3 regions of the Bacillus sp. ISL-46 genome follow, and region 1 is predicted to be linked to each of the others. Evidence: riboswitches for the same ligand, from Rfam matches in the RefSeq annotation. Region 1 holds a riboswitch; each other region holds the start of a gene.

The links. A riboswitch is a leader RNA that binds a small molecule or an ion and turns the genes downstream of it on or off. The one in region 1 is predicted to bind S-adenosylmethionine.
Region 2: linked by a shared signal. The riboswitch ahead of J7E67_RS12765 (homoserine dehydrogenase) and the one ahead of J7E67_RS13135 (methionine biosynthesis PLP-dependent protein) in region 1 are both predicted to bind S-adenosylmethionine.
Region 3: linked by a shared signal. The riboswitch ahead of J7E67_RS22925 (sugar ABC transporter substrate-binding protein) and the one ahead of J7E67_RS13135 (methionine biosynthesis PLP-dependent protein) in region 1 are both predicted to bind S-adenosylmethionine.

The regions. Positions count from the first base shown of each region.
Region 1 covers NZ_JAGGQR010000020.1:39,215-47,510, forward strand. Annotated here, with positions in the region: gene J7E67_RS13105 (nucleotidyltransferase domain-containing protein) at 1-739, opposite strand, end outside; gene J7E67_RS13110 (lasso peptide biosynthesis B2 protein) at 752-1,213, opposite strand; gene J7E67_RS13115 (lasso peptide biosynthesis PqqD family chaperone) at 1,238-1,540, opposite strand; gene J7E67_RS13120 (phosphoenolpyruvate carboxykinase (ATP)) at 1,537-2,472, opposite strand; gene J7E67_RS13125 (paeninodin family lasso peptide) at 2,575-2,700, opposite strand; gene J7E67_RS13130 (asparagine synthase-related protein) at 2,717-4,654, opposite strand; SAM riboswitch class I at 5,059-5,173, shown strand; gene J7E67_RS13135 (methionine biosynthesis PLP-dependent protein) at 5,255-6,367, shown strand; gene metC (cystathionine beta-lyase) at 6,367-7,560, shown strand; gene J7E67_RS13145 (bifunctional homocysteine S-methyltransferase/methylenetetrahydrofolate reductase) at 7,557-8,296, shown strand, end outside.
Region 2 covers NZ_JAGGQR010000019.1:39,697-47,992, reverse strand. Annotated here, with positions in the region: gene J7E67_RS12775 (glycosyltransferase family 2 protein) at 11-619, opposite strand; gene J7E67_RS12770 (glycosyltransferase) at 649-1,857, opposite strand; gene J7E67_RS12765 (homoserine dehydrogenase) at 2,126-3,364, opposite strand; SAM riboswitch class I at 3,469-3,580, opposite strand; gene J7E67_RS12760 (GNAT family N-acetyltransferase) at 3,672-4,343, opposite strand; gene J7E67_RS12755 (GNAT family N-acetyltransferase) at 4,363-5,025, opposite strand; gene J7E67_RS12750 (carbon-nitrogen hydrolase family protein) at 5,046-5,906, opposite strand; gene argH (argininosuccinate lyase) at 6,025-7,401, opposite strand; gene J7E67_RS12740 (argininosuccinate synthase) at 7,463-8,296, opposite strand, start outside.
Region 3 covers NZ_JAGGQR010000049.1:51,706-60,001, reverse strand. Annotated here, with positions in the region: gene recQ (DNA helicase RecQ) at 1-764, shown strand, start outside; gene J7E67_RS22940 (formate/nitrite transporter family protein) at 921-1,721, opposite strand; gene yfkAB (radical SAM/CxCxxxxC motif protein YfkAB) at 1,938-3,056, shown strand; gene J7E67_RS22930 (MFS transporter) at 3,110-4,285, opposite strand; SAM riboswitch class I at 4,562-4,669, shown strand; gene J7E67_RS22925 (sugar ABC transporter substrate-binding protein) at 4,799-5,914, shown strand; gene J7E67_RS22920 (sugar ABC transporter ATP-binding protein) at 5,984-7,486, shown strand; gene J7E67_RS22915 (ABC transporter permease) at 7,488-8,296, shown strand, end outside.

The DNA of each region.
Region 1 (8,296 bases):
CTAACCAACGAAGTCTGGACCACCCATGACGTGCTCCGTGTGAAACAAGGAATACAAATAAGTCTTCTAGTCCCAAAGTATACATAGGCTGGCTTGTCAATGAACTTACTCTTTTCCTTTTCCATAAATCATCAAATTTCGGTTCTTTAGCGGGTCCTGGATTAAGTCTCCAATGGATTTCCACCTTAATCTTTTTCTGAGTGTGAAAAAATGTTATATGGTGATGCCTCCACTTCCAGTCATTTAATACGGTTAAGATATACTCATCTTTTTTGTAACCTTCATTTATGAGAATTTCTTCAGCCTGGTCCAGGTTTTCGATTGGGATTAAAACATCCAAATCAGCAGATGTACGTAAAGAAATATCACCATATAGATCAGCAGCAAGAACGGGTCCTTTTAAAAAAAGGGTACGGATTTGATTACTAGAAAATAATTTTGATATTTTTTCTGTTTCTCCGCTTAGGTGAAGCATTTGAAAAATGTTTTTTTGATAGATGAGGAATAACTCTTGGAGAACGGAAGTCGGAATAAAATTCCCCTCTAAATCTTTCATTCTTTTATAAATGAGAGGAAAAACTCGATGATGTTTAGATAGTTGGATGAACTTATCCCATTCGATACCCTCAAAATCCTTATTATTAAAATCGATGACATCATCTCCTTTTTTCATAATGGAGAGTAGTAGTTTTAATTCTCTAGGAAATTTCTTTAGTTTTTCATTCATTATTTTTTCCACGGTATTCCCCTCTTATCGATTGTCGCTTAACCGTTTTGCGAATTTTCCAACAATGGTAAATCTCCTCATTTCTTCAGCACCAGTAATATACAATGCCCCACTCCTAAGCCACGCATGCGCAATCATGATTCCTTTTTCATCTTTTGCTGTACCTAAATAGAGTGTACTCTCAATTTTCCTTCTTTGGAGCATCTTCATTCCCGCAATCGCCTTGACTAAACATTTACTTTCCCAAAATGTATAATTGCTCGTTATATAAATTGCATCCGATACATTCCTTAATATCATTTGATCTGAAGCTTTATGTTCAAATGATGTTTCATCCATATGTTTACCTAATAAAGGTGCTATCTTGGAAAACTGCATAGATTTAAGGATACGAGCCCAGGCTAAGAAAACAAATGCCTCTACGAACAAAATTTTTTTTATATTATCTAAAAAAATGAATGTCTTAATCTTTCGGAAAAGTGACATTACTATCCTCCTCCTAGTAATATTCTATTCTCCAAGATTGATAACCTGAATGAGGCCCTCACGACTTAATTGTTCAATATAGGATAAAACATGCTGTTCACATATTTCCTTTTCTACTTCGTACGTTAATAATAAGGTATCAACCAATTTGTTAATTTCTATTGGTGTCCTAATTAAATCCCATATTTCCCCACCTAATTCACCTAAATTATAATAATTACCACTTTCTATGCTTAACATTACTTTTTCTCCATCCATATCACTAACTACATTTCCTTCGGTTTGTACAACCTTAGAATTCAATGAAATTTTTTGAGTACTAATCATACTTTTTCCTCCTCTTTAATGGTTGATAAAACAAGTGAAACTAAGCTATGTGCTGTAAAACCTGAATGAGGCCGCATTAATTGATACATTTCTATTCGATTTAAGATTTTAGCAGATTCTTTAAAGTGCCATTCTTGCATTTCCAGGCGAGGAATTAAAAAATTCCGATATGTATGCTGATAAATTGTTTGAAAGCGCCCTAATCCCTCTATTCTCCTAATTTCAACATGATTACTTTCCGTTTTAACTAATTCATAAACTCCTGCAAGAGGTAGACTTTCACTTGAATAATCAGAATGTACCGGAATAGCATATTTTGTTTCTCTATCAAACAATGGACGGTAACCCGATGAACTTATTCCAAATTCATTTAAACTTTCTTGCCACAATTTTTGATGCGGATAGGATGGTTCAACATATGGAATATTGTCTTTTGATAGATAAACTGGAATTACATCATCACTTAAAAGTTGATACCCTTCCTTTATTAACGCTGCTGCAAGTGTAGATTTACCAGCACCTGAATCGCCTACAAAAGCATACGCCTTCCCATTAATCGCTACTGCACTCCCATGTAATGGTAGTAATTTTCTCTGAATCAATATTGCCCCCATACAAGTGCCAAGGATGTAAAGACGGATTTTATCCTCTTCAACGCCTACCATTGGTGATACAGAAATCTTTTTACCTTCTTGTATAGAAAATATAGCTGTATTTGGTACTTCAAACATTACTTTATTTTCTTTTACTACAAATCTTTTCTGTGCTATCGTATCTATTTCGGACCACTGTTTACTTAAATCATCAATTTCTATAACTATTTCTACCTTATGAATACTTTCACTTATTCTAGGTAATTCAGGTAGGTAAATTTCACTTAAAATGTTTAGCCCAAAACCCTTATACATTAAGGTATTTAGTGTTGTAATCATATTTTTCACTCCAAATGTTGACAAATTAGATTTTTAAAAGCCCTTATACAGTTTTTATTGTATAAGGGCAGTAAAAATCCAAACCTCTTTTAAATTCAGAAATTAGCTATACTTTACCGGATCATCTGGATCTGGTTGTATTGCATCAGGAAGTCTGTGTCCTGGGCCAGCCATTGTCATGTTAACATTAAGTACTTCTAACACTGGAGCGTTCCATTCTTTCTTCATATCTTGTCACCTCCTTTCAAGTAAATCTTTTTATAAATCTGTAAAAAATTAAGCTGCGCATTAAGACTTTAAATTGTGGATCATAAATATTTTCTAGTGATGGTACCTCTCTGAATTTTGCTATTATATCCTTTAATAATGGTATATTTAGATATTTAGAAACTATTGAATCATTTAGCATCTTGTCAAGCTCTGCAATAAAAGTATCCCACTGCGAAGCCATACGGAGGATTCCATCAGCCCCCTGTGCACCGCGGGTTCGTAAATTAAGCCTAACACTATCTGGTAATAAGTTTTTGGTTGACCTTCTAATAAGAGCTCTATCTAAGCCATTTTGGACATATTGTTCCTCTGGAACAGAGAGACAAAAACGAACAACACGAAGATCATTTGTCGGGTCACGATCCCAAACTGAGTAAGGCAAAGAAAATTTAGCCCCATAGGTTCCTGTAATATTCCAATAATAGAGCTTTTCAAATTGTTGTTCCCTGACTTTATACCAATTTGGATTTGCAGTACCGGTAACATCAATTTCATGCTCCTGCAATTTATCAAATACACTCATTTTCTTACCAAAATCAGGGTTTATTAACATTGGAAAAGCGTATGGATTTTCTGAAGAGATTCGTTGATATATATAAGGAAAAGTCTTTTTGGCGACCACCGACATCACTCTTGACTTCTTTACTCCAAGATTTTTACTATAAAGGTTTATTTCTTGGAAACACCGAATTAAATGTAACCTTTTTAAAAGCATAGCCTGGTATTCTAAGGCTGGTCCCCAAGAAACAGTCCAATTTCCTCTTTGTCCGTTTAATAATACCCCAATCCCTTTTTCATGGGCTCTTTCATAAATCCCTTTTAGCCAGAAGCTATTTTCAAAGAATTTATACGGGGTCTCAAGGGTATCAAGCCATTTATCTATTACTGAAAAAGGACTCTCTCCATCAAAATCTAAATACTCCGCCTCTATATTACCTACATAATTAACAGTTGATTCAATAAAAGGCCTTTCATTTGCAACCCTGCTTTTTGGTGTCCAATCCTCAAAACCTTGTAAAGGAACATAACTATAGGTGTATAATTTTTTATTCTTTTTGCCTAGAGAATTAGCTGCAAAGCTTGCAACTGATCCTGAATCTAAACCACCGCTTAGATGGGCTCCTACTTTATGAAAGGTACGAATACGATCATTTACAGCCCTCTGAAAAATGTCTTTAAAAGCCTCTTCATATTCAAAGTTTGACTTTAATTGCAATTTTTCTCCTTCAGGCAACTTACAATATCTTGAAATATTTAATTTTCCCTTTACCATTTTTATAGAATGAGACGGAGGGATTTGCTGGATATCCTGAAAAACTGTTGAAGAAGGATCTACAGATTCGAACATACCTGGATTGGCCAAAAACTCTGCTATCCAATTCTCATTTAGTTTTTTCTCTATATAGGACAATTTCAACAATGGGTGAATAACTGTGCTAAATGCAAACCTTTGATGATTATGATGAAAATAGAGTGTCCTATTTCCTGAAAAATCCCTAGCCCCAAAAAGCTGCTGCTTTCTTTCATCCCAAATCATAAAGGCAAAATCACCAACCAAATACTTAGGTGATTCTTCTCCCCATTTATAATAAGAAAGTAAAATTAATTCGCTATCAGTGATATTTTTTCTCTTTCTATTATCAATTTGTAATTTTTCAAATAATTCGACCCTATTATCTATAATCGCATCGGCGGTTATCGCTAACTTTCGTTCATAATCATAATAAGGAAGTTTTTCACCTACTGACTCAGGTGTAATCCACTGTGCATGGCAACCAAGGAAGACTTTGTCACTATGCCAAGTTTGAATATCATCAGCCGGATATTTTTCTAGTTCTTTCATTATTCGATTTCCGTGCTCTAGATTGATAGGTTCATCGTTTAAATGATAAATTCCGGCTATCGCGCTCATCATTTCCTCCTGCCAGGCTAACAAATTTCATATTATCTATTACTTTAAAGTTTTTTATTAGTTCATTAAAAAGAACACTTAGACCATACTTAAGTTCAGGGAAATTCATTCGAATCAAAAGTCCCTAATTTTTGAATTATTTTTTAAGTTAAATAGTCTAAAATCTAATTAATCTTATAACTTATTACCTATATAATATTCCATATAAGTTCTTTATTACGAACATCCGATAAACTTATAATATAGCCTCATACTATCAGTGTCAACTATTTTTCATAAAGGAAGATTATATTTTAATGATCCGATATTTAACTCTAATTTCAACATTATTATATGGATTTATAAAAAGTAATTGACACTCCCATGGAATTGTAGTAAATTTTATAAATAATCTAAATATTACTTTCTTATCAAGAGAGGTTGAGGGAATGGCCCTGCGACACCTCAGCAACCATCAATGGCTCGCTATTGAAAAGGTGCTAAGTCCTGCAAATTATTCGCTAATTTGCGAGATAAGAAGAATGACAAATGTGTAATCTGACAAAAGTCTTCTTCTTATAGAAGACTTTTTTTATTTATATAAAACGAGGAGTGTGCATAATGTACAAAATTGAAACGAAACTTGCCCAAATTGGAAATCGCAGTGAAACAACAACTGGAACCGTAAATCCTCCTGTATACTTCTCAACAGCCTTCCGGCATGAGGGAATTGGACAATCAACTGGATTTGACTATACACGCACAGGAAATCCAACACGCCAGCTCCTTGAGAAAACAATCGCTGATTTAGAGAGTGCTGATCAGGGATTTGCATGCAGTTCTGGTATGGCTGCTATTCAACTTATCCTTGCTCTATTTGAATCTGGTGACGAATGGATCGTTAGTGAAGATTTGTATGGAGGTACCTACCGTCTATTAGAAAAGGGCTATAAAAAATGGGGCTTAACTACTCAATATGTGAATACCTGTTGTCCGGAAGAGATTGAAAAGAAAATTACCCCGCAAACAAAAGCTATTTTCTTAGAAACACCAACCAATCCGCTTATGCAGGAATCTGATATTGCGGCAGTTTCAAAAATTGCCAAACAGCACGGATTATTATTAATCGTGGATAACACTTTCTATACTCCACTGTTACAGCAGCCGATAACCCTTGGCGCCGATATTGTTATCCACAGTGCAACGAAATACTTAGGAGGTCATAATGATGTCCTTGCTGGTCTAGTAGTCGCAAAAGGAAAAGAACTTTGTGAAGCATTGGCCTTTCATCATAACGGTGCCGGAGCGGTTTTAAGTCCATTCGATTCTTGGCTATTAATGCGCGGAATGAAAACATTGTCCCTTCGAATGGAGAGACATGAAAAAAATGCAAAGAATATCGTTGAATTTCTTTCCAAGCATGGTGCAGTTACAGATGTGCTCTACCCAGGACGTGGTGGAATGGTTTCATTTAGAATAAAGGAAGAAAAATGGGTTAATCCATTTTTACAAGGGTTAGGGCTGATCAGTTTTGCGGAAAGTTTAGGTGGTACAGAAAGTTTTATTACCTATCCGGCAACACAAACTCATGCCGATATTCCAGAAGAAATTCGAATTCAAGCAGGTGTCTGCAATCGTTTATTACGTTTTTCCGTTGGAATTGAGGATTCACAAGATATAATTGAAGATTTGCAAAAAGCTTTTGCCCATGTTCAAGAAGGAGTGATTGCATAATGGCACACGAAGAGTATACCTTTGAAACCAGGCTCCTTCATAATAAGCATAAAATTGATCCCACAACTGGAGCAGTTAGTGTACCCATTCAACATGCATCCACTTTCCATCAATCTGATTTCGATCAGTTTGGCAAATACGATTATGGCCGTAGTTTAAATCCGACAAGGGAAGCACTTGAAGATGTGATTGCGGAACTCGAGGGCGGGATAAAAGGATTTGCCTTTGCATCCGGCATGGCCGCCATTTCGACGGCATTTCTCCTGCTTTCTGCCGGGGATCATATTGTCATTACGGAAGATGTCTATGGTGGTACGTTTCGAATGGTCACAGAGGTTCTTACGCGGCTCGGAATTGAACATACCTTCGTCGATATGACGAATTTAAATGAAGTAAAACAAGCCATTCAGGCAAATACAAAAGCGTTTTATGTGGAAACACCATCGAATCCATTAATGAAAGTGACTGACATTAAGGCAATTAGCAATTTAGCTAAGGAAACGGGCGCGTTAACATTTGTCGATAACACATTCCTTACCCCTTCCCACCAAAGGCCATTGGAGTTAGGTGCCGATGTCGTGCTCCATAGCGCGACGAAATTTTTATCGGGCCATAGTGATGTTGTTGCCGGACTTGCTGTCGTCAAAGACGAAAACTTGGCGAAAAGATTAGGTTTCTTGCAAAATGGGTTTGGGGCGATTTTGGGTGTTCAAGATGCATGGCTCGTTTTAAGAGGGATCAAAACGCTGCACGTCCGACTGGAACAATCACAAAAATCGGCTATTAAACTAGCGGAATTTTTAGATGCTCATCCGCTTGTTGAAAAGGTTCATTACCCAGGGTTGGAAAGTCACCCACAATATCAAATTCAGAAAGCGCAAGCAGCTGGTCCAGGAGCGGTCTTATCGTTTGAATTGGCTAATGAAGATGCACTTCGCACCTTTCTTGCCAATGTAAAAATCCCTGTATTTGCTGTCAGTCTCGGAGCGGTAGAATCGATTCTATCCTATCCAGCAAAAATGTCCCATGCAGCCATGCCTCAAGAAGAGCGAGAGAAGCGCGGGATTACAAATAGTCTGGTTCGATTATCGGTCGGACTTGAAAATCCTGATGATTTAATGAAGGATTTTTCACAGGCACTAGAGCACGTTCGCAAAACACAATTGGTATTACATCAAGGAGAATCATCATGAGTTTTTTAGATAAATTAAAAAATCAAATCTTAATTGCTGATGGAGCAATGGGCACTCTATTGTATTCCTTTGGTAAGGACAGTTGTTTGGAGGAATTGAATCTTTCCCAGCCCGGACACATCCAAACTATCCATAAAGCCTATATTGATGCAGGTGCTGACGTGATTCAGACCAATACTTATGCGGCAAACTATTTAAAGCTGCAGAGGTATGGTTTGGAGGATTCTGTAAAGGAAATTAACAGTGCAGCCGTCTCTATTGCCAAAAAGGCAGCTGCCCAAAACGATACGTACGTCCTTGGAACTATTGGTGGAAATCGAGGAATTAAGCCGGATTCCATTTCTATAGAAGAATTAAAGCGAAGCTTCCGGGAACAATTATATTGCCTCCTTCTTGAAGGAGTGGATGGCTTATTGCTTGAAACCTTTTACGATTTTGAAGAGCTTGAAACCGTTCTAACGATTGCTAGAAAGGAAACAAAGCTGCCGATTATTGCGCAGGTCTCCCATCAAGAGCCCGGGCTTATGCAGGATCGAACTCCTGTCAATGACGCCTTAAAAAGACTTGAAGGCCTGGGAGCCGATGTGGTCGGGCTAAATTGCCGTCTTGGCCCCCATCATATGCTATTAGCGTTAGAACAGATTGAATTACCAGCACATGCTTTTCTATCTGCCTACCCAAATGCCAGTCTCCCTGCCTATACGGACGGAAAGTTTCATTATGAAGGAGATGCCAA
Region 2 (8,296 bases), on a different contig from region 1:
GGAATCTTTCCTATGAGTTCAATACCTTTTCCAAAAGGTAAGTTAAATTTGGAAACTTTTTTAAGCCTTTGATAGAATTAATATCCTCTTGAAGCTCTTTTCTAACATCAGAGCCAAATCCTGCAGCTCCTAAGATATTTAAGTGACGGATGTCAATTTGGAGTAAAAGGACAATTGTTTCAAGTATGCGGATGAATTTTTCTTCGAATTTTTGAAACCGTTCCGGATAGGATTGAACAAGTAACTTATATTCGCTCAATACCTTATTCATCGTTAATAAATCTGCAAGACCTGAAATCTCTAAGCCAAGAATAATCACGTCGATGTCAGGATGCTTTAAAATAAATCGTCCTAGGTTGCTAATTGCCTCTTTCCATTTACTTTCGCCAATAGGATGTTCTTGATGATACGTTGTCAAATCGTTTCTAACAATATATTTGGCACCCATTTTATATAAGCGATACCCTAATTCCCAATCCTCGTATCCGTAACCGACAAAATCTTCATCGAATAACCCTGCTTGAATAATAAACTCTTTACGCATGGAAACATTCCCTGTAAGAAATGCCATCCATGGAAACGCAAACCCTTCTAAGTCAACAGCAAAATTGCTGGTAATCGATTGGAACCACGGGTATACTGCAACACCTAAATCCTTGAAAGCTTTTCTTGCAATATCGCTTTTTCCAGCAACGGGTACGGCTCTTTACATGGATACTTAAAGTTTTGAATCCTCGAATAGACCTTCTGATTATTTTTTGTTAAAGTTGAGATTTTGTTTATTTCCTTTCGAGTAAATTCAGGAAAGATACATGAGTATATGACTTTTGAATGCATGGCCCCTGACAAAATAAGGTTATTTTTTGATTGGTGGTACTTATAATGTTTTTCAACAAAATCAGATTCAGTTATCATTTCTGCATCTAGAAAAATAAGAATATTCCCTCTTGCTGAACGAATGCCCAGATTTCGGACCTGTGATCTTCCAAGATTCTTTTTATTACGTATATATTTAAAATGATATGGAGGAGAATAGTCCTTTAGTTTTTCTTCCGTTTGGTCAGTTGAAGCATCATCAATAAAGATTACTTCCATTTTTGAAGGATTGAACGTTTGGTGTTCAAGTGAGAGGAGTGTAAATAGATTTAGTGGATATTTATTTAGGGAAGGAATAATTATACTGACTTCAATATCTTGGTTCTTATTTACTTGTGTCTTTTCAATTTGTTTCTCATTAGAGCCTAGGTCCTTTTTATCTTGGGAGTTTTGTTTTTTTGTATTTACCTTTTGTGTTTCTCGTTCATTTACAGGCGGTGTTGGCCAAACACCATACAGCCCTGCTTCGCTTCCAGTTAGCTTTTTATTCAAATTATCATTAAGATTTTGTTCTGTTCTGCAGTGGCCCCATAGCCTAATCTCGTTGATATCCCCATTAAAGAATAGACCTGGTTGCCCACCAATCATCCCCGATGGGTAGATATAGGTTTTAAGGCTTCGTTCACCCTTTTTTACAAACTTACCATTAATGTATAGCTGCGGCTCTCTATCATCATAGACAACAGCAATATGAATAAGATCATTAATTATTGCTTCATAGACTAACACCGCATATATATTTTTCTTGGCATGTTCATAGATCGTAATTCCATTTAGTCCAACTGAAACACTAACCCCTGCATCATTATCGGACACCCCATATCCAGGTCCAATGATATAATTTTTTCCATTTACATTTGCCGGCTTATCGCGTGATTGTTTATCGATAAGATGAACGCTTTCAGGCAATACCCAAAACTCATAGGTGAATGTATTTTTCAGATTCGTTAATAAACGTCCATTTAAGCTATTCCCTAACATGACGCACCTCTTCAATTTACTTTTATGAATAACTAGTCCATTTGATCGAGCTTTTACACAATATGAATACTATTTGATTTTGACTAGACTTATCCCCAGTTTTAGGGTGTTTGGTTTGCTTTTTTTTAAGATATTAATATATCCCCTACACATAAGAGAGTAGAAATTGTTAAAACAAAAAAAGAGCTCCAAGGGGCTGTTGACAATTTGTCAACAGCCCCTTGAAAGCTCTTTTTTACGGGAACAAATGCTAGTTACATCTTTTAACCTAGAGGTAAGCTAAAGTTACTTCTTTATTCTTACTTTCTGTTTCATACTCCCCTATTATTTGAAAGTAACAAGACGCCTTCTGCTGATTAATTAACTGTTCTAATTCTTCCCTAGTCGCCTGGATAATTGCTATCTCATCAGAAGCTTGAGCTACCCATGTAATCAAAGGGTTATTATAATTCTTTGAGAGACCTTGAATTAACCATAATTCTTTTTCGTTCCCTTTTTTCTCTCCATCACATGCTGCTGTTGTTTTTGTGATATTCTTATTTGACGACCGATTTTGACAGACATAGACCAAATCTTCAATAACAGCACTTGCAGTAGGATACATCCCAGCTCCTGGTCCTTGCAAAGTAATACTACCAACAATATCAGAGTGAATATTTACAGCATTTTCTACGCCTTCAATAGAATAAAAAGGATGAGATTTCCCAACAAGGACTGGTTTAACCTCTGCGTTAATTTGACTACCTGTCTTACTAATACTTGCAATATGCTTAAACCTTAATCCCATCTTTTCTGCTGTTTCAATTAACTCTCTTGTAATCGAGGTAATGCCCGCACGCTCGACATTCTTCCAATTGGGTTGTTCTCCAAAAGCAATTCTGCTGAGAATCATTGTTTTATAAAAAGCATCAAATCCCTCCACATCGTTGGTTGGATCCACTTCAGCATACCCCTTCTCTTGCGCTAAAATGAGGGCATCAGCAAATGACTGCTTCTTCTCGCGCATTTCCGTTAGTATAAAATTCGATGTCCCATTAAGAATTCCTTGGATGTGACGAACTCGGTTAACATTTAATAACTGCCTTAAGGTTTGAATAACCGGAATACCACCCGCAACTGTTGCTTCATAACCCACCGAAACATTATAATTCTCAGCTAACTCGAGCAGTTCATTCCCGTGGTGTGCAAACATTTCTTTATTCGCTGTGATTATGTGGCAACCACTTTGTATAGCTTGTTTTAAAAAAGTAAAAGGTTGTTCTTTGTCGACGATTGCTTCGACAACAACATCAAGTTGAGGTAGATTAAGAATTTCGGCAAAATCTGTAGTTATTAAAACATCTTCCCTTATGTCTCTGGTTTTTTGTTTATTTTTTATTAGTACTGCAGCCACTTCTACTTTTCTCCCTAAAACACTAGTAAGTTCCTCAGCGTGGGATTGTATTGTTCTATAAACACCTTCCCCAACTGTACCAAAACCTAGAATTGCCACTTTAATGACAGACATGTATTCCACCCCTTAAATAATATTAGACATGACCAATTGGTTGTTTATTTTAATATCATATAAATAAGAAAAACCCTCTTCATAAGAAGAGGGTAGATTTCCTCCTCTTATCTGTCAGGTTAAAAATAACCTGCAGGAATTAGCACCTTTTCAAGAATTACCTTGATGGTTGCCGGGCTTCATCGGGCCTAGTCCCTCCGCCGCTCTGGATAAGAGTTTTATTTAATTATTTCATTAAATATCCAAGATATAAAAGAATTCTAGTTGATTCCTTTGTAATTGTCAATATTATTTGAAATTTCTTTTTTTACAATGGTAATAGGGATACCTCTTCCTTGTCCCCCAAACGGTCTATCATTTCTAACCACTCCTCCGGTTTATTTGAAAGAATGGAATAATAGGTGGTTAGAAAATCCTTTACAAGGTTTGCTGGCAGTGAGTCAAGTTCATCAGCTAATGGCATGAAACATAAATCAAGCCCTGTTACAACTTCCCCATTGTTTTCCCAGGAAGGATGAACATATGAAAAATCTATACGTTTATAGCCCAAATGGGAAAGAACTTCGCGGCGGATATATGGATCCATAACCCTTACTCCACCAAATTCGTGATCTTCCACCCGGTACGGATCATATATTTCTGCGAACATGCCGAATAGCACTTGTCCATTTTCTTTAGCTAATTGTTGTAAATCCTTTAACCGGTTTTGAGCTAAAAAACGTCCAAGGCTTAGCCCAGGTTGACTGATGATCGTAAAATCTGTCATGGCAATATTCCAATCCGGATAATAACGATATTCGGTTGCACCTAAGACTTTATCGCCATCGACTGCTACAAACACGCGAATACTCGGATCTTCTAATGGCTCTTTCCATAACTCATATGCTAGTACTTCTTCTGGGGGAAAAATTTCTCCCATTAAGTTATGAAGCCTTCTAAAATTCTGATCATCTATATTGGTAATTCTAATATATTCCATTGAGATACATGCCTCCCATTCATTTAAAAGGATTTTTCCATTCCATTAATGTTGCATAATTGTAGGATTCTTCATCCTCGAGATAGTTTTCAACAATTCCTAATGGCACACGGCTGCAGCGCAACAAGAAAGTGATGACAGGATCCTGTATATCCCCTTTAATTATCGCAGCTAAATATTGCTCAGGTGTCAAGCTATCAGCTGCTTTATAATATCCTGGCATTCTACCGCCGCCTAGTAATCGATCCAAACTTTTTTCAATCACAACATGGTACATAGCCTGCATCAACAATTTTCCTAACCCTAGTTTACGGTACTTCGGACGAACACTGATATCGACGATATACAAGGTATTACCCTTTGGATTATGGTTGCGTATGTATCCATGGTCTGTGATTTCTTCCCATGTATGACTTTTATCGTCTGGATCAAAGTCGATAGTTAAGCCGGTAAGTGACCCAGCCAATTCACCGTCCACTTCAACACACAATGCACCTTCTGGAAACAAGGTCACATGGTTTGTTAATTGCTCTTTATTCCACCATAATTCTGATGGAAAAGGAGGTGGGAAGCACTCAGATTGAATTTTGATAAGATTGTCAAAATCCAGTTTTGAATAATTGCGAATGATAACCGGCACAGGCCGATCTTGGTCATAAACAAAAAATTCACTTCGGTACAAGGAAACACCCACCCCTTAGTTTACTTTTCCCAATCTGTATATAAATCGGTCCTTCGATCACGCCAGGTTGTAACAGAACCACGTTCCCTTACTTCAGATAATAAATTTAAATCTAGGTCAGCTGTCACGATCATTTCATCGTTAATTTCCCCTTCAGCCAAAATGCCTTTTGGAGGAAATGGTATATCATTTGGAGTAATAATTGCGGCCTGGCCAAAATTAGCCCGCATAAAATCCACAGTTGGCAGTGTACCCACTGTTCCCGTTAAGACCACATATACTTGGTTTTCAACTGCACGAGCATGGCTGGTATACCGAACTCGATGAAATCCATGACGGTCATCTGTGCAGGATGGACAGAAGATGACATCCGCACCTTTGGCCCTTGCCATGCGTACGATTTCTGGAAATTCAATATCATAACAAGTGAGGAGGGCAATTTTCCCTTTTTCTGTTTCAAATATTTGAAAGGAATCCCCAGGTGCCATATTCCATTCATGGACTTCAGTTGGTGTAATGTGAAGTTTGGCCTGCTCCCCAATTCTTCCATCTGGATAAAATAAATGGGCGGTATTATACAACTTACCATCCTTTTCAATTACCTGCGTTCCCGCAATAATATGAATGTTCGTTTTTTGGGCAAAATTAGAAAACAACTCTCGATACTGTTCGGTAAAACTTGGCAGATCATTGATTGTTAGGCTTTGACCTTGGCCATTACCAATCGATAATAACTGGGTCGTAAAGAACTCTGGAAAGAGGACAAACTCTGCACCAAATTCTTCAGCAGTTTTTATGTAGTGCTCACATTGTGAAGCAAATTCCTCAAAGGATTGAATCGTATGTAAATGGTACTGCACGGCAGACACACGAATTTTCATCATTTTCCTCCTGTCATTTGTAAAAATTCTCATGGGAAAATTATCTAATATTTTAGTTTTTAATACAAATTTTAAAGACTAAAAGCCTGCCAGTTGGCAGGCTTTCAAAATTTCATATTTATCGCTGCAGTTTTCCCTCAGCTAACTGGATTTGCTTTTCCACTTGCTCTGGAGCCGTTCCCCCAAAGCTATTTCGGACACCAACAACATGCTCAGGAGCTAATACAACATAAATATCTTCCTCAAATAATGGACTAAAGCCTTGATATTCTTCGAAGCTCAAATCAAGCAAAAATTTGTTAGACTGAATCGCATATAAAACAATTTTTCCAATAACTTCATGTGCATCACGGAAAGGCAGACCTTTTCTTACCAAGTAATCAGCAATATCTGTGGCATTAGAAAAGTCATTGTTAATGGCCTTACGCATCACGTCTTTATTTACTGTCATCGTTTCAATCATTGGTGCTAATAACATTAAGGAACCTTCAAGCGTTTCAACCGTATCAAACATGCCTTCCTTATCTTCCTGTAAATCTTTGTTATAGGCGAGTGGCAGACCTTTAAGAACGGTGAGCAGTCCGATTAAATTACCATATGTCCGTCCGGTTTTTCCACGTAGCAGCTCAGGTACGTCTGGATTTTTCTTTTGCGGCATAATACTTGAACCTGTGCAAAACGAATCATCCAACTCGACGAACTGAAACTCCTGACTCGACCAAATGACAAGCTCTTCGGATAATCTGGAAATATGGGTCATGATTATGGAACCAATCGATAAAAACTCAAGGATAAAGTCGCGATCACTGACAGCATCCATACTATTAGGATAAACCGTTTCAAACCCCAACAGTTCCGCGACACGTTCACGATTGATCGGAAACGTCGTTCCTGCCAATGCCCCTGAACCAAGAGGTAACCAATTGATACGCTTCAAACTATCAATCAATCTCTCTTTATCACGTTCAAACATCCAAAAATAAGCCATTAAATGATGGGCAAAGGATACAGGCTGGGCACGCTGCAGGTGAGTATATCCAGGAATTAGCGTTTGGACATTCTCTTTCGCCTGCTCAATTAATGCCTGCTGGACATCTTCTATTAATTTAATCAGCTCAGTTGTTTTCGTTCTTAAGTATAGATGCATGTCGGTGGCCACCTGATCATTACGGCTTCTCCCTGTATGGAGCTTTCCTCCCACCGGACCAATTTTTTCTATTAATAACTTCTCAATATTCATATGGATATCTTCATCTTCAACTAAAAACTCTACCGCGTTATCGTCGACCATTTTCTTGATGGAGAGTAGTCCGTCCTTAATCTTTATAGCATCCTCCATTGGAATAATACCGCACTCACCCAGCATTTGCACATGGGCAAGACTTCCTGCGATATCCTCCTTGGCTAGCTTTTGATCAAAAGTAATTGAGGCTGTAAATTCCTCAACTAGCTTATTCGTTTCTTTCGTAAAACGGCCGCCCCATAACTTAGACATTGATTGCTCCCCCTTAACCTAACAAGACAGCCCTCGAAAAAGGATTCGAGGGCAATCCGAATTATTTTAAAATTGATTCCTTTTTATTCACTTCTGAATAGACCTTTGTTGGCAGACCCCAAATCTTAATAAATCCTACTGCGGCATTATGATCAAACGCATCACCTTTTGAATACGTTGCTAGTTCCTCGTTGTATAAGCTGTAAGGAGACTTTCTGCCCACAACCGTATGATTACCTTTATGAAGCTTGACACGAATTGTTCCAGAAACGTTCTTTTGAGTTTCATTAATAAATGCATCAAGTGCTGGTTTTATCGGAGAATACCAAAGTCCTTCGTAAATGATCTTAGCCATTTGCTGTTCAACTTGTGTCTTAAATTGGGTAACCTCACGAGTTAGAGTTAAAAACTCTAATTCTTTATGGGCATTGATTAAAATTAGCGCAGCAGGATTTTCGTACACTTCACGAGATTTAATTCCTACTAATCTATTTTCAATATGATCAATACGGCCAACACCGTGCTTGCCGCCAAGCTCATTTAAGGTTTCAATTAATTGAACAAGTGGGAGTTTCTCACCGTTAACAGCAACAGGTACCCCCTGTTCAAATTCAATTTCAACATACTCCGCTGCATCTGGTGTAAGTTCTATTGGATTCGTCCAATCAAAGGCTGCTTCTGGCGCCTCAGCCCATGGATCCTCTAGAACTCCGGCCTCACAAGCACGTCCCCAGATATTGGCATCAATTGAAAATGGATTATCTAAATCGACTGGGATTGGAATTCCGTTCTCCTCAGCATATTTGATTTCTTCGTCACGTGTCATTCCCCATTCACGAACAGGGGCAACAACTTTTAAACTTGGGTTCAATGCTTGGATGGAAACTTCAAAACG
Region 3 (8,296 bases), on a different contig from region 1:
GGAGTTCGAAGGATGTCAGCGACTTTATTGAATTCTTGATATCACAAGAATTAATCGCGATCGAGCAAGGGCAATTTCCAACCCTATTCGTTTCACCAAAAGGAAAAGATATTCTGTTAGGTAAAGAACAGGTCCATCGCCGTGAAACTGTACAGGTGAAACAAGTGGCCAAGGATGATCCGTTGTTTGAAGTGTTAAGAGAAGTGCGGAAGCAGATTGCCGAATTAGAAAAAGTACCACCATTTGTCATTTTTTCTGATGCTGCCTTAAAAGATATGTGTGCGAAACTGCCGAAGTCTACGGAAGATTTTTTACAAGTAAGTGGAGTAGGGGAACTGAAACTTAAAAAATATGGGCTTGAATTTATTCAAGCTATCCGTACCTTCTGCGAAACAAATGTAGACTATCAAAGTGAGTTGGTACCTGTAGAGAAAGCTCCAAAGAAGCCTGCCAAAAAAGCTGGGGTAACCGATACGCATTTGGAAACCTTAAAATTACACCAGGGTGATTTTTCGATAGCAGAAATTGCTGAACAGAGGGATTTGGCTGTCAGCACGGTGGAAACCCACTTGCTTCAATGTGCGCAACAAGGTTTAGAAGTTGATTTTTCAAAACATATTCCTGATGAATACATTCCGCTTCTGGAAAAAGCCTTGGCAGAAGCTGGCCGTGAGCGCCTCAAACCAATCAAGGAATTGCTTCCTGAGGAAGTAAGCTATTTTATGATCAAAGCCTATGTTTATTTTATTAGCAAAAAGAAATAGTTTGGCAAAAAGAGGGCACACATCAGAGAAATATTAAAATTATCAATATTTTTAGAATATTCCTAATAGTTGTCGATATCCCTGTTATCTTGTTGATATTTCCCCGGGAATTTGTCGATATCACGCCTAATAAAAAGAACAGGGCAGCAATCTAACTTAGCTGCCCTGTTCTTTATCATATTCATCTAAAAATGGCTTATTAGCATAATAGTACATCATCGCCATGAAAACAGCGCCGCCAATCAGGTTGCCAATCGTTACCGGCACTAGATTGTGAATCACTCCACCCCACGAAATCGTCCCTGGATGGTTTAAAACTAAGGCAATGGCAAACGTACACATATTAGCGATGCTATGTTCATACCCGGAAATAAAGAAACAAAAGACAAACAGCATCATCGCAAACATTTTCGGTCCGTCTCCTTTTAACCCCATTGGAAGAAAAAAGGCCATGCAGACAAGCCAATTACAAAGGATTGCTCGGAAAAATAACTCAGTTATTGGAACTTGCATCTTTATTTCCACAACATGAAGTAAAAAGCCGTTAACCTCGGAACTTTCATAAAGTCCCGTTGTAAAAATAATAAAGGCAAAAACCGCCGCACCGAGAATGTTTCCCGCGTAACTACAAATCCATAGTTTTACGACGTCTATCCAGGTCATTTTCTTGCGCAGTGCGGCATAGGTGTAATAAAACGTATTTCCAGTAAACAAATCACCACCGCCATAGGCAATTAAAATGATGGCAGCCCCGAAGGTAAGTGCCGCCATCGGATAGGCGAACGGGTTATCTTTAACATAAAAGAAATTCCCCGTTTTAAAAGCTACAATGACCCCGAATCCAATAAACATACTGGCAAGCGCTGCCCGTAAAATATAACGGAGGATGCTTTGCCGAAAGATTTTCATCTTTTTTAGGGCGAGTTTCTCGGCTTCTCCTAAAGGCTGCATTTCCATGTTTGTCATAACCACCATTCACGAATAGATATTATCCGTTTATTTTTAATCGAAAAGGGCTTAGTTATGTATTAGTGGGTAAATTTTTCATTAAACAAGCTTAGTATAATTACATTTTTTAAAACATAAACTTTTGTAATGGTTAAAAATAGCAATAACATCCGTAATTCAGTTATAATAGAGAAGTTTTTTGAAGACTGATTTTAAGGAGTCATTATGTCAAAATTGAAAAAAATTACCCCTTCGTATGATCCATGGGAAGCCTATTTAGATATTGAGCAATATGGAAAGCCTCAATTAACCAATATTGAATTCACCACGACGACCCTTTGTAATATGCGTTGTGAGCATTGTGCGGTAGGCTATACACTCCAAACAAAGGATCCGCAGGCGCTTCCTCTTGATTTGCTCATACAAAGATTAGAAGAAATCCCGACGCTTCGATCACTTAGCATTACCGGAGGAGAACCGATGTTATCCTTATCCTCGGTAAAAAATTATGTTGTACCGATTTTAAAATATGCCCATGAGCGCGGAGTACGGACGCAGATTAATTCTAATTTAACCCTTGAATTAGATCGTTATGATCTAATCGTGCCTTACTTAGATGTTTTACATATTTCTCATAACTGGGGGACGGTCGATGATTTTGTCGAGGGCGGCTTTGCAAGAATGGACCGTAAGCCAGAATATGAACAACGGGAAAAATATTTTAAAAGAATGATAGACAATAGTCGTGAGTTGGTTAAAGCAGGGGTGACGGTTTCCGCCGAAACAATGATAAACAAACGTACACTTCCGCATCTGGAAAAGATTCACCGTCAAATCGTCGATGAAATGCTTTGTCAACGTCATGAAGTTCATCCAATGTATCCTAGTGACTTCGCTAGCAATCTTGAAACCTTATCACTACATGAAATTCGTGAAGCGATTCATCATTTACTGGATATAAGAGATGAAAAGGTGTGGATGTTATTTGGTACACTCCCATTTTATGCATGCAGCAGTGAACAGGAGGATTTAGCTCTCTTACAGCGTTTATATAAAAGTAATAATGTAACAGTCAGGAACGATCCTGATGGCCGTTCACGACTGAATGTTAATATTTTTAATGGAGATATAATTGTGACTGACTTCGGCGATACACCGCCACTAGGAAACATTCAAACTACAAATCTTTTAAATGCTTATGAAACCTGGCAGAATTCATCCATTGCAAAGGAATTAAGTTGTCATTGCCCTGAGGTCAAATGTCTTGGTCCAAATATTTTAGTGAAAAATAGCTATTATCAAGATTTAGACTTCATCAAACAACATAATCAAATAAAAATATAAACAAAACAAAAGGTCCAACAGAAGGGCCTTTTGCTTTGCAGATCGTTAGGATTTTAAACCGTATGTTTCACCAGTTTTGGATGGCGTTGCATGGAAACATACAATATGATCCCACTTAGTATCAATAACGCACTGGTGCAGATAAACACAGCAGAGAATCCAAAGTAACCAGATATAAATCCGCCCAACATTGGACCGATAATATTTCCAAGAAACCTTAAACTCGTATTGTAGCCAAGAACTTCGCCTTGCATTGTAATCGGTGCTTCCTGACGAATGTATGCCACCCGAACAGGAATTATCCCGCCAATCGTGACACCCAGAGCAATACGGATGATAACCAGCTGCCAAAAGTTCGAAACAGCTGCACCTGGCAGGTAGACAATTCCTGCTAAGAAAAGAAGAATAATAAGAATTTTAATATAGCCGTACTTATCAGCAATTTTCCCCCAATTTCGTGACATCAGTAAATTTCCAAGTCCAGCTGCAGAAAAGGCAATCCCGGAATAAAAGGCAACATTGGTTGGTCCATGCAAGTCGCTAACGAATAGAGACAAAATTGGCTGGATGCTGAAATGGGCGATCTGGACAAGGGCAGAGATGAGTAAAACAGTTAATAGTACCGGATTGCGGATAATATGTTTAGCCACTTCTCGGCTTGAATAGTGGGCTTTAGTTCCTTTTATCGCTTCAATCATAAATTCCTTTGTGGTGATGACGAGAAGAGCAGAGATGAAAATGGAAATCGATGTCCACTTAAAGGTAGTGGAGTAGCCAAGCGAATCTGCAAGTATTCCACCTAACATAGGTCCTAATAAAGAACCTGTAATACTGCCTGTTTGCAATGTTCCAAGTACGCGTCCCGCAATCTCCTTTGGCGTTTGCGTAGAGATAAAGGCTTGTGACATCGGGATAAAACCTGAAAAGAATCCCATAAAAAACCTGAGGAGTAATAACTGCCAAACGGAATGGACAAAGCTCATGAGAAAAATGGATATGCCCATCCCTAATCCGGAAATGATGAGGATTTTTTTTCTTCCATAGCGGTCGCCAATTTTACCCCAAATCGGGGAAAAGAGGAAGGCAGAAACAAACGTAATCCCAAACGTGAACCCTGACCAATGTTGGACATATTTTTCCGAGAAATCTCCAAATGTCTCAATGTACAACGAGATGAACGGCATAACCATCGTCATACTTCCGGCGACAAAGAAATTCGCAAACCACATGATGATTAAATTACGTTTTGCTCGTTCCTGTTGAATCACTATAAATAACACTTCTTTCTAGAGTGTATTTCGGTTCTCTAAATATTATCATACCGAAATTTCTGACAATTTTAAAGAGATATCCCCTTTATATAAAATTGGGAAATACAATTACTTATATTCAAAGGGCTTGACAGATTGGGAATAATAACTATATTAGAAATATTCAAAACACTATTGACAACTTGTTAATAGGAGACTAAAATCTAATTTATTACTTTAAATGAATAATACGTTCTCTTATCAAGAGTGGCAGAGGGACTGGCCCGATGACGCCCAGCAACCGTTCCGTTTGGAATTGGTGCTAAATCCTGCAAAACAATTTATTGTTTTGAAAGATAAGAGAGGAGTAGTCCCTTAATTTGTGATGAAACCTCTCTTTTCTGGAGGGGTTTTTTATTTTTATATAAAAACAAACCTTTCCAATCGGAGTAATGGAGTATTGATAAGAATCTAAAAGGGGGAGCTTTAATCATGAAAAGAAATATCTTTAAATGTACACTCGTATCAGCATTAGCAGCAACACTCTTACTCACAGGCTGTGCTTCTGAGGGAGAAAAAAAACAAGAAAGCGCTCATAAAAAGGTTTCACTTGAAGGTGTATCTGAAAAGTTTACAAGTGGTGATCCGTTAAAAATCAAGGTTATCCGTAAAATTGGCGGTGATGATCATACTGCCCAATTCTTAGCAGGTGCAAAAGAAGAGGGAGAAGCCCTAGGTTTTCAAGTGGACGTGTTTACCGCAAATGGTGACACAGCTAAGTTCCATGATGCTATTAATCAGGCATTAGACCAGGATTATGATGGATTTATCATTTCTCATGGTGACGATGATGCGACTGTTAATGATGTAAAAAAGATAGTTGAAAAAGGAAAAAGTGTAGTTACATTTGACTCCAATCCAAATATTGCGAAGCTTGATGGAGTAACGCTTACTTCACAGGATGATGAAGCCTTAGCAACTTTAGCCCTTGATCAACTCGTAAAGAATACAAAGGGTAAAGCAAATATTGCCTACCTATGGGTCGACGGTTTCCCTGCAATGGTTAGACGTAATAAGGTTTATCAAGAAGTCCTTTCAAAAAATCCTGAAATTAAAGAAGTGGAACGCTTTGGTGTGGCTGCGGCAGATACAAGTGTACAAACACAAAACGCAGTTGCAGCCATGTTAAATAAATATCCAAAAGGCAAACTGGATGCCATATTTGCTACTTGGGATGCATTTGCAATCGGTGCAGCACGAGCTTTGAAAGAAGCGGGACGTGAAGAAGTGAAGATTTATGGAATCGATGTTTCCAATGCGGATCTGCAAGAAATTCAAAGAAAAGGCAGCGCTTGGAAATACACAGCAGCTGTCGATCCGAAACTTATCGGCGCTGTTGATATGAGAATACTCGCGAAAAAGCTTGCAGGTGAAGAAACACCACAGACCTTTGATTTAGATGCTTCACTTGTTTCACAAGAAAATCTTCTCAAAGCAAAAGAGCCTGTAAACATGGTTAATCTGGCAAAAATTATCCCAGGCTGGGGTCAATCGACTGCATTTGAGGAAGAGTGGATAAAGACGTTAAAGAAGCATTATAAAGAATAGTCAGCATATAACTAGACACTCTCTTTTTCAATAGATGAAGAGAGTGTTTGCTTACGGGGGATGATTTTGATGAGATCAACTTTGGAGATGAAAAACATCTCAATAGAGTTTCCTGGTGTGAAGGCATTGAATCAGGTCGACTTTTCGATGGAAACGGGAGAAATCCAAGCTTTGATTGGGGCAAATGGGGCAGGGAAATCAACGTTAATGAAGGTTCTCGCGGGTGCTTATGACCACTATACCGGTGAAATAAGGTTAGATGGGAAAAAACTGAAGATTCGTTCTCCGAAAAATGCCCAGGACACAGGAATACAAATCGTTTATCAAGAAGTAGATACGGCTCTCATTCCATATTTAACTGTCGCCGAAAATATTATGCTCCTTGATACAGTCCATAACATGGGGAAAAAGCAATGGATGAAATGGAAGGACCTTCATCAAAAGGCGGATGAAATACTAGCAAGTATGAACATTATGCTTCCGACGAAGAAGCTTGTAAGTGAGTTAACGTTAGCGGAAAAACAAATGATCTTAATCGCTAGGGCTGTTTCAAATCAATGTAAGTTTCTTATTTTAGACGAGCCGACAGCACCATTGAGTCATACTGAAACGACGGAACTATTCCGGATTGTCCGTGATTTAAAAAAGCAAAATGTAGGTGTTATCTTTATTTCCCATCGCTTGCCAGAAATTTTTGAAGTCTGTGATGAAGTTACTGTGATGAGAAACGGTGAATTTGTTGCAAAAGAGCGAGTTACTGATACGACTATCAACAAAGTGGTGGAGCATATGCTGGGTCAAAAATTAGAGGAACAGTTCCCAGAGAAGAATACGTCTATTGGAAAAACGATCCTTGAAGTAAAAGGACTTTCAGATAGAGAGAAAATTAAAGATTTACATATTCATGTTAAAGCAGGGGAAATCATTGGAATTGCCGGTCTTGTCGGTGCTGGAAAAACAGAATTGTGTAAGGCGTTATTTGGCTCTGAGAAATTAACGGGGGGAGACATCTTTCTTCATGGCAATAATTTAAAATTAAAGAGTCCCTATCATGCGGTTAAAAAGGGAATTGCTCTAGTTCCAGAAGAACGGAGAAAGGAAGGAATCCTAGTTCTTGAATCAGTAGAAACCAATTTAACAGCTGCTAATTTAGGTGAATTTTCAAAGAGATTAAGCTTTTTAGATCGAAAAAAAGAAAAAGAAACGGCAAAGCAGTTGATCCGTCGCCTCGGAATTAAGACACCTTCCGAAGAAACCAAGGTACAGAATCTTTCCGGAGGGAATCAGCAAAAGGTCGCAATCGGAAAGTGGCTCGTAGCTGAAGCAGATGTATATATTTTTGACGAACCAACCAAAGGCGTCGATGTTGGCGCAAAGAAGGATATCTTTGAGTTAATCGCAGAACTAGCGAACCGGGGTAAAGCAATTATTTATGCTTCTTCAGAGCTTTCGGAGATTATTGGGATTACTGATCGGGTCTATGTTTTATACGACGGTAGGTCCGTAAAGGAAATTGAAACGAGAGAAACGAACGAAGAAGAACTATTATTTTATTCAACAGGGGGCAGGTAAAATGGAGGCAAATATTGAAGCAAAGAATCAAGTAGCCCCGGCAAAAAGAGTCTTTGAGTTATTTCGATTTTTATATAAATATGGGACGATTATTACGATTCTTGCACTTATTATTATTTTTTCAGTGGCTAATCCTACTTTTATTCAGGGCAGTAATATCATCAATATCTTACGTTCGATCTCCATTGTAACGATTATCGCTATCGGTATTACGATTTCATTGTCTGTCGATGGTTTTGATTTATCGGTGGGATCGGTCGCTTCCTTATCAAACGCCATTGTCATTTCGATGTTTGTTTGGTTTTCACAAAACACATTGGTAGCGGTCATTTCTGCGATTTGTGCTTCCTTAGTAGTAGGAGCAATAAACTCATTCATGATTGTGAAATTAAGAATTCCAGATATGCTGATGACACTCGCTACGATGTTTATTATTCAAGGGACAGCATTGACGTATACAAAAGGGGCCACTGTTTCACAAAACATGGTTATGCCTGATGGCTCGATGGCATCGGGTCTGATCAGTCCTTTTTTTGCAAAAATCGGAGAAGTGCCGTGGATTATTATCATTATGGCTGCGACTGTGATCCTCGTGCATATCTTTTTGAACTATACAAAGCATGGTCGATATATGTATGTGATCGGTGGTAACAAAGAAGCGGCGAGACTATCAGGTATCCCAGTTAATAAATATAAAGTGGCAGCGTATTTGCTTTCGGCTCTGTTTGCCTCCATTGGCGGGATTGTGCTCGCTTCAAGGGTTTTGACATCAGAAATTAACTCGGGTGCTCCCTATTTAATGGATTCAGT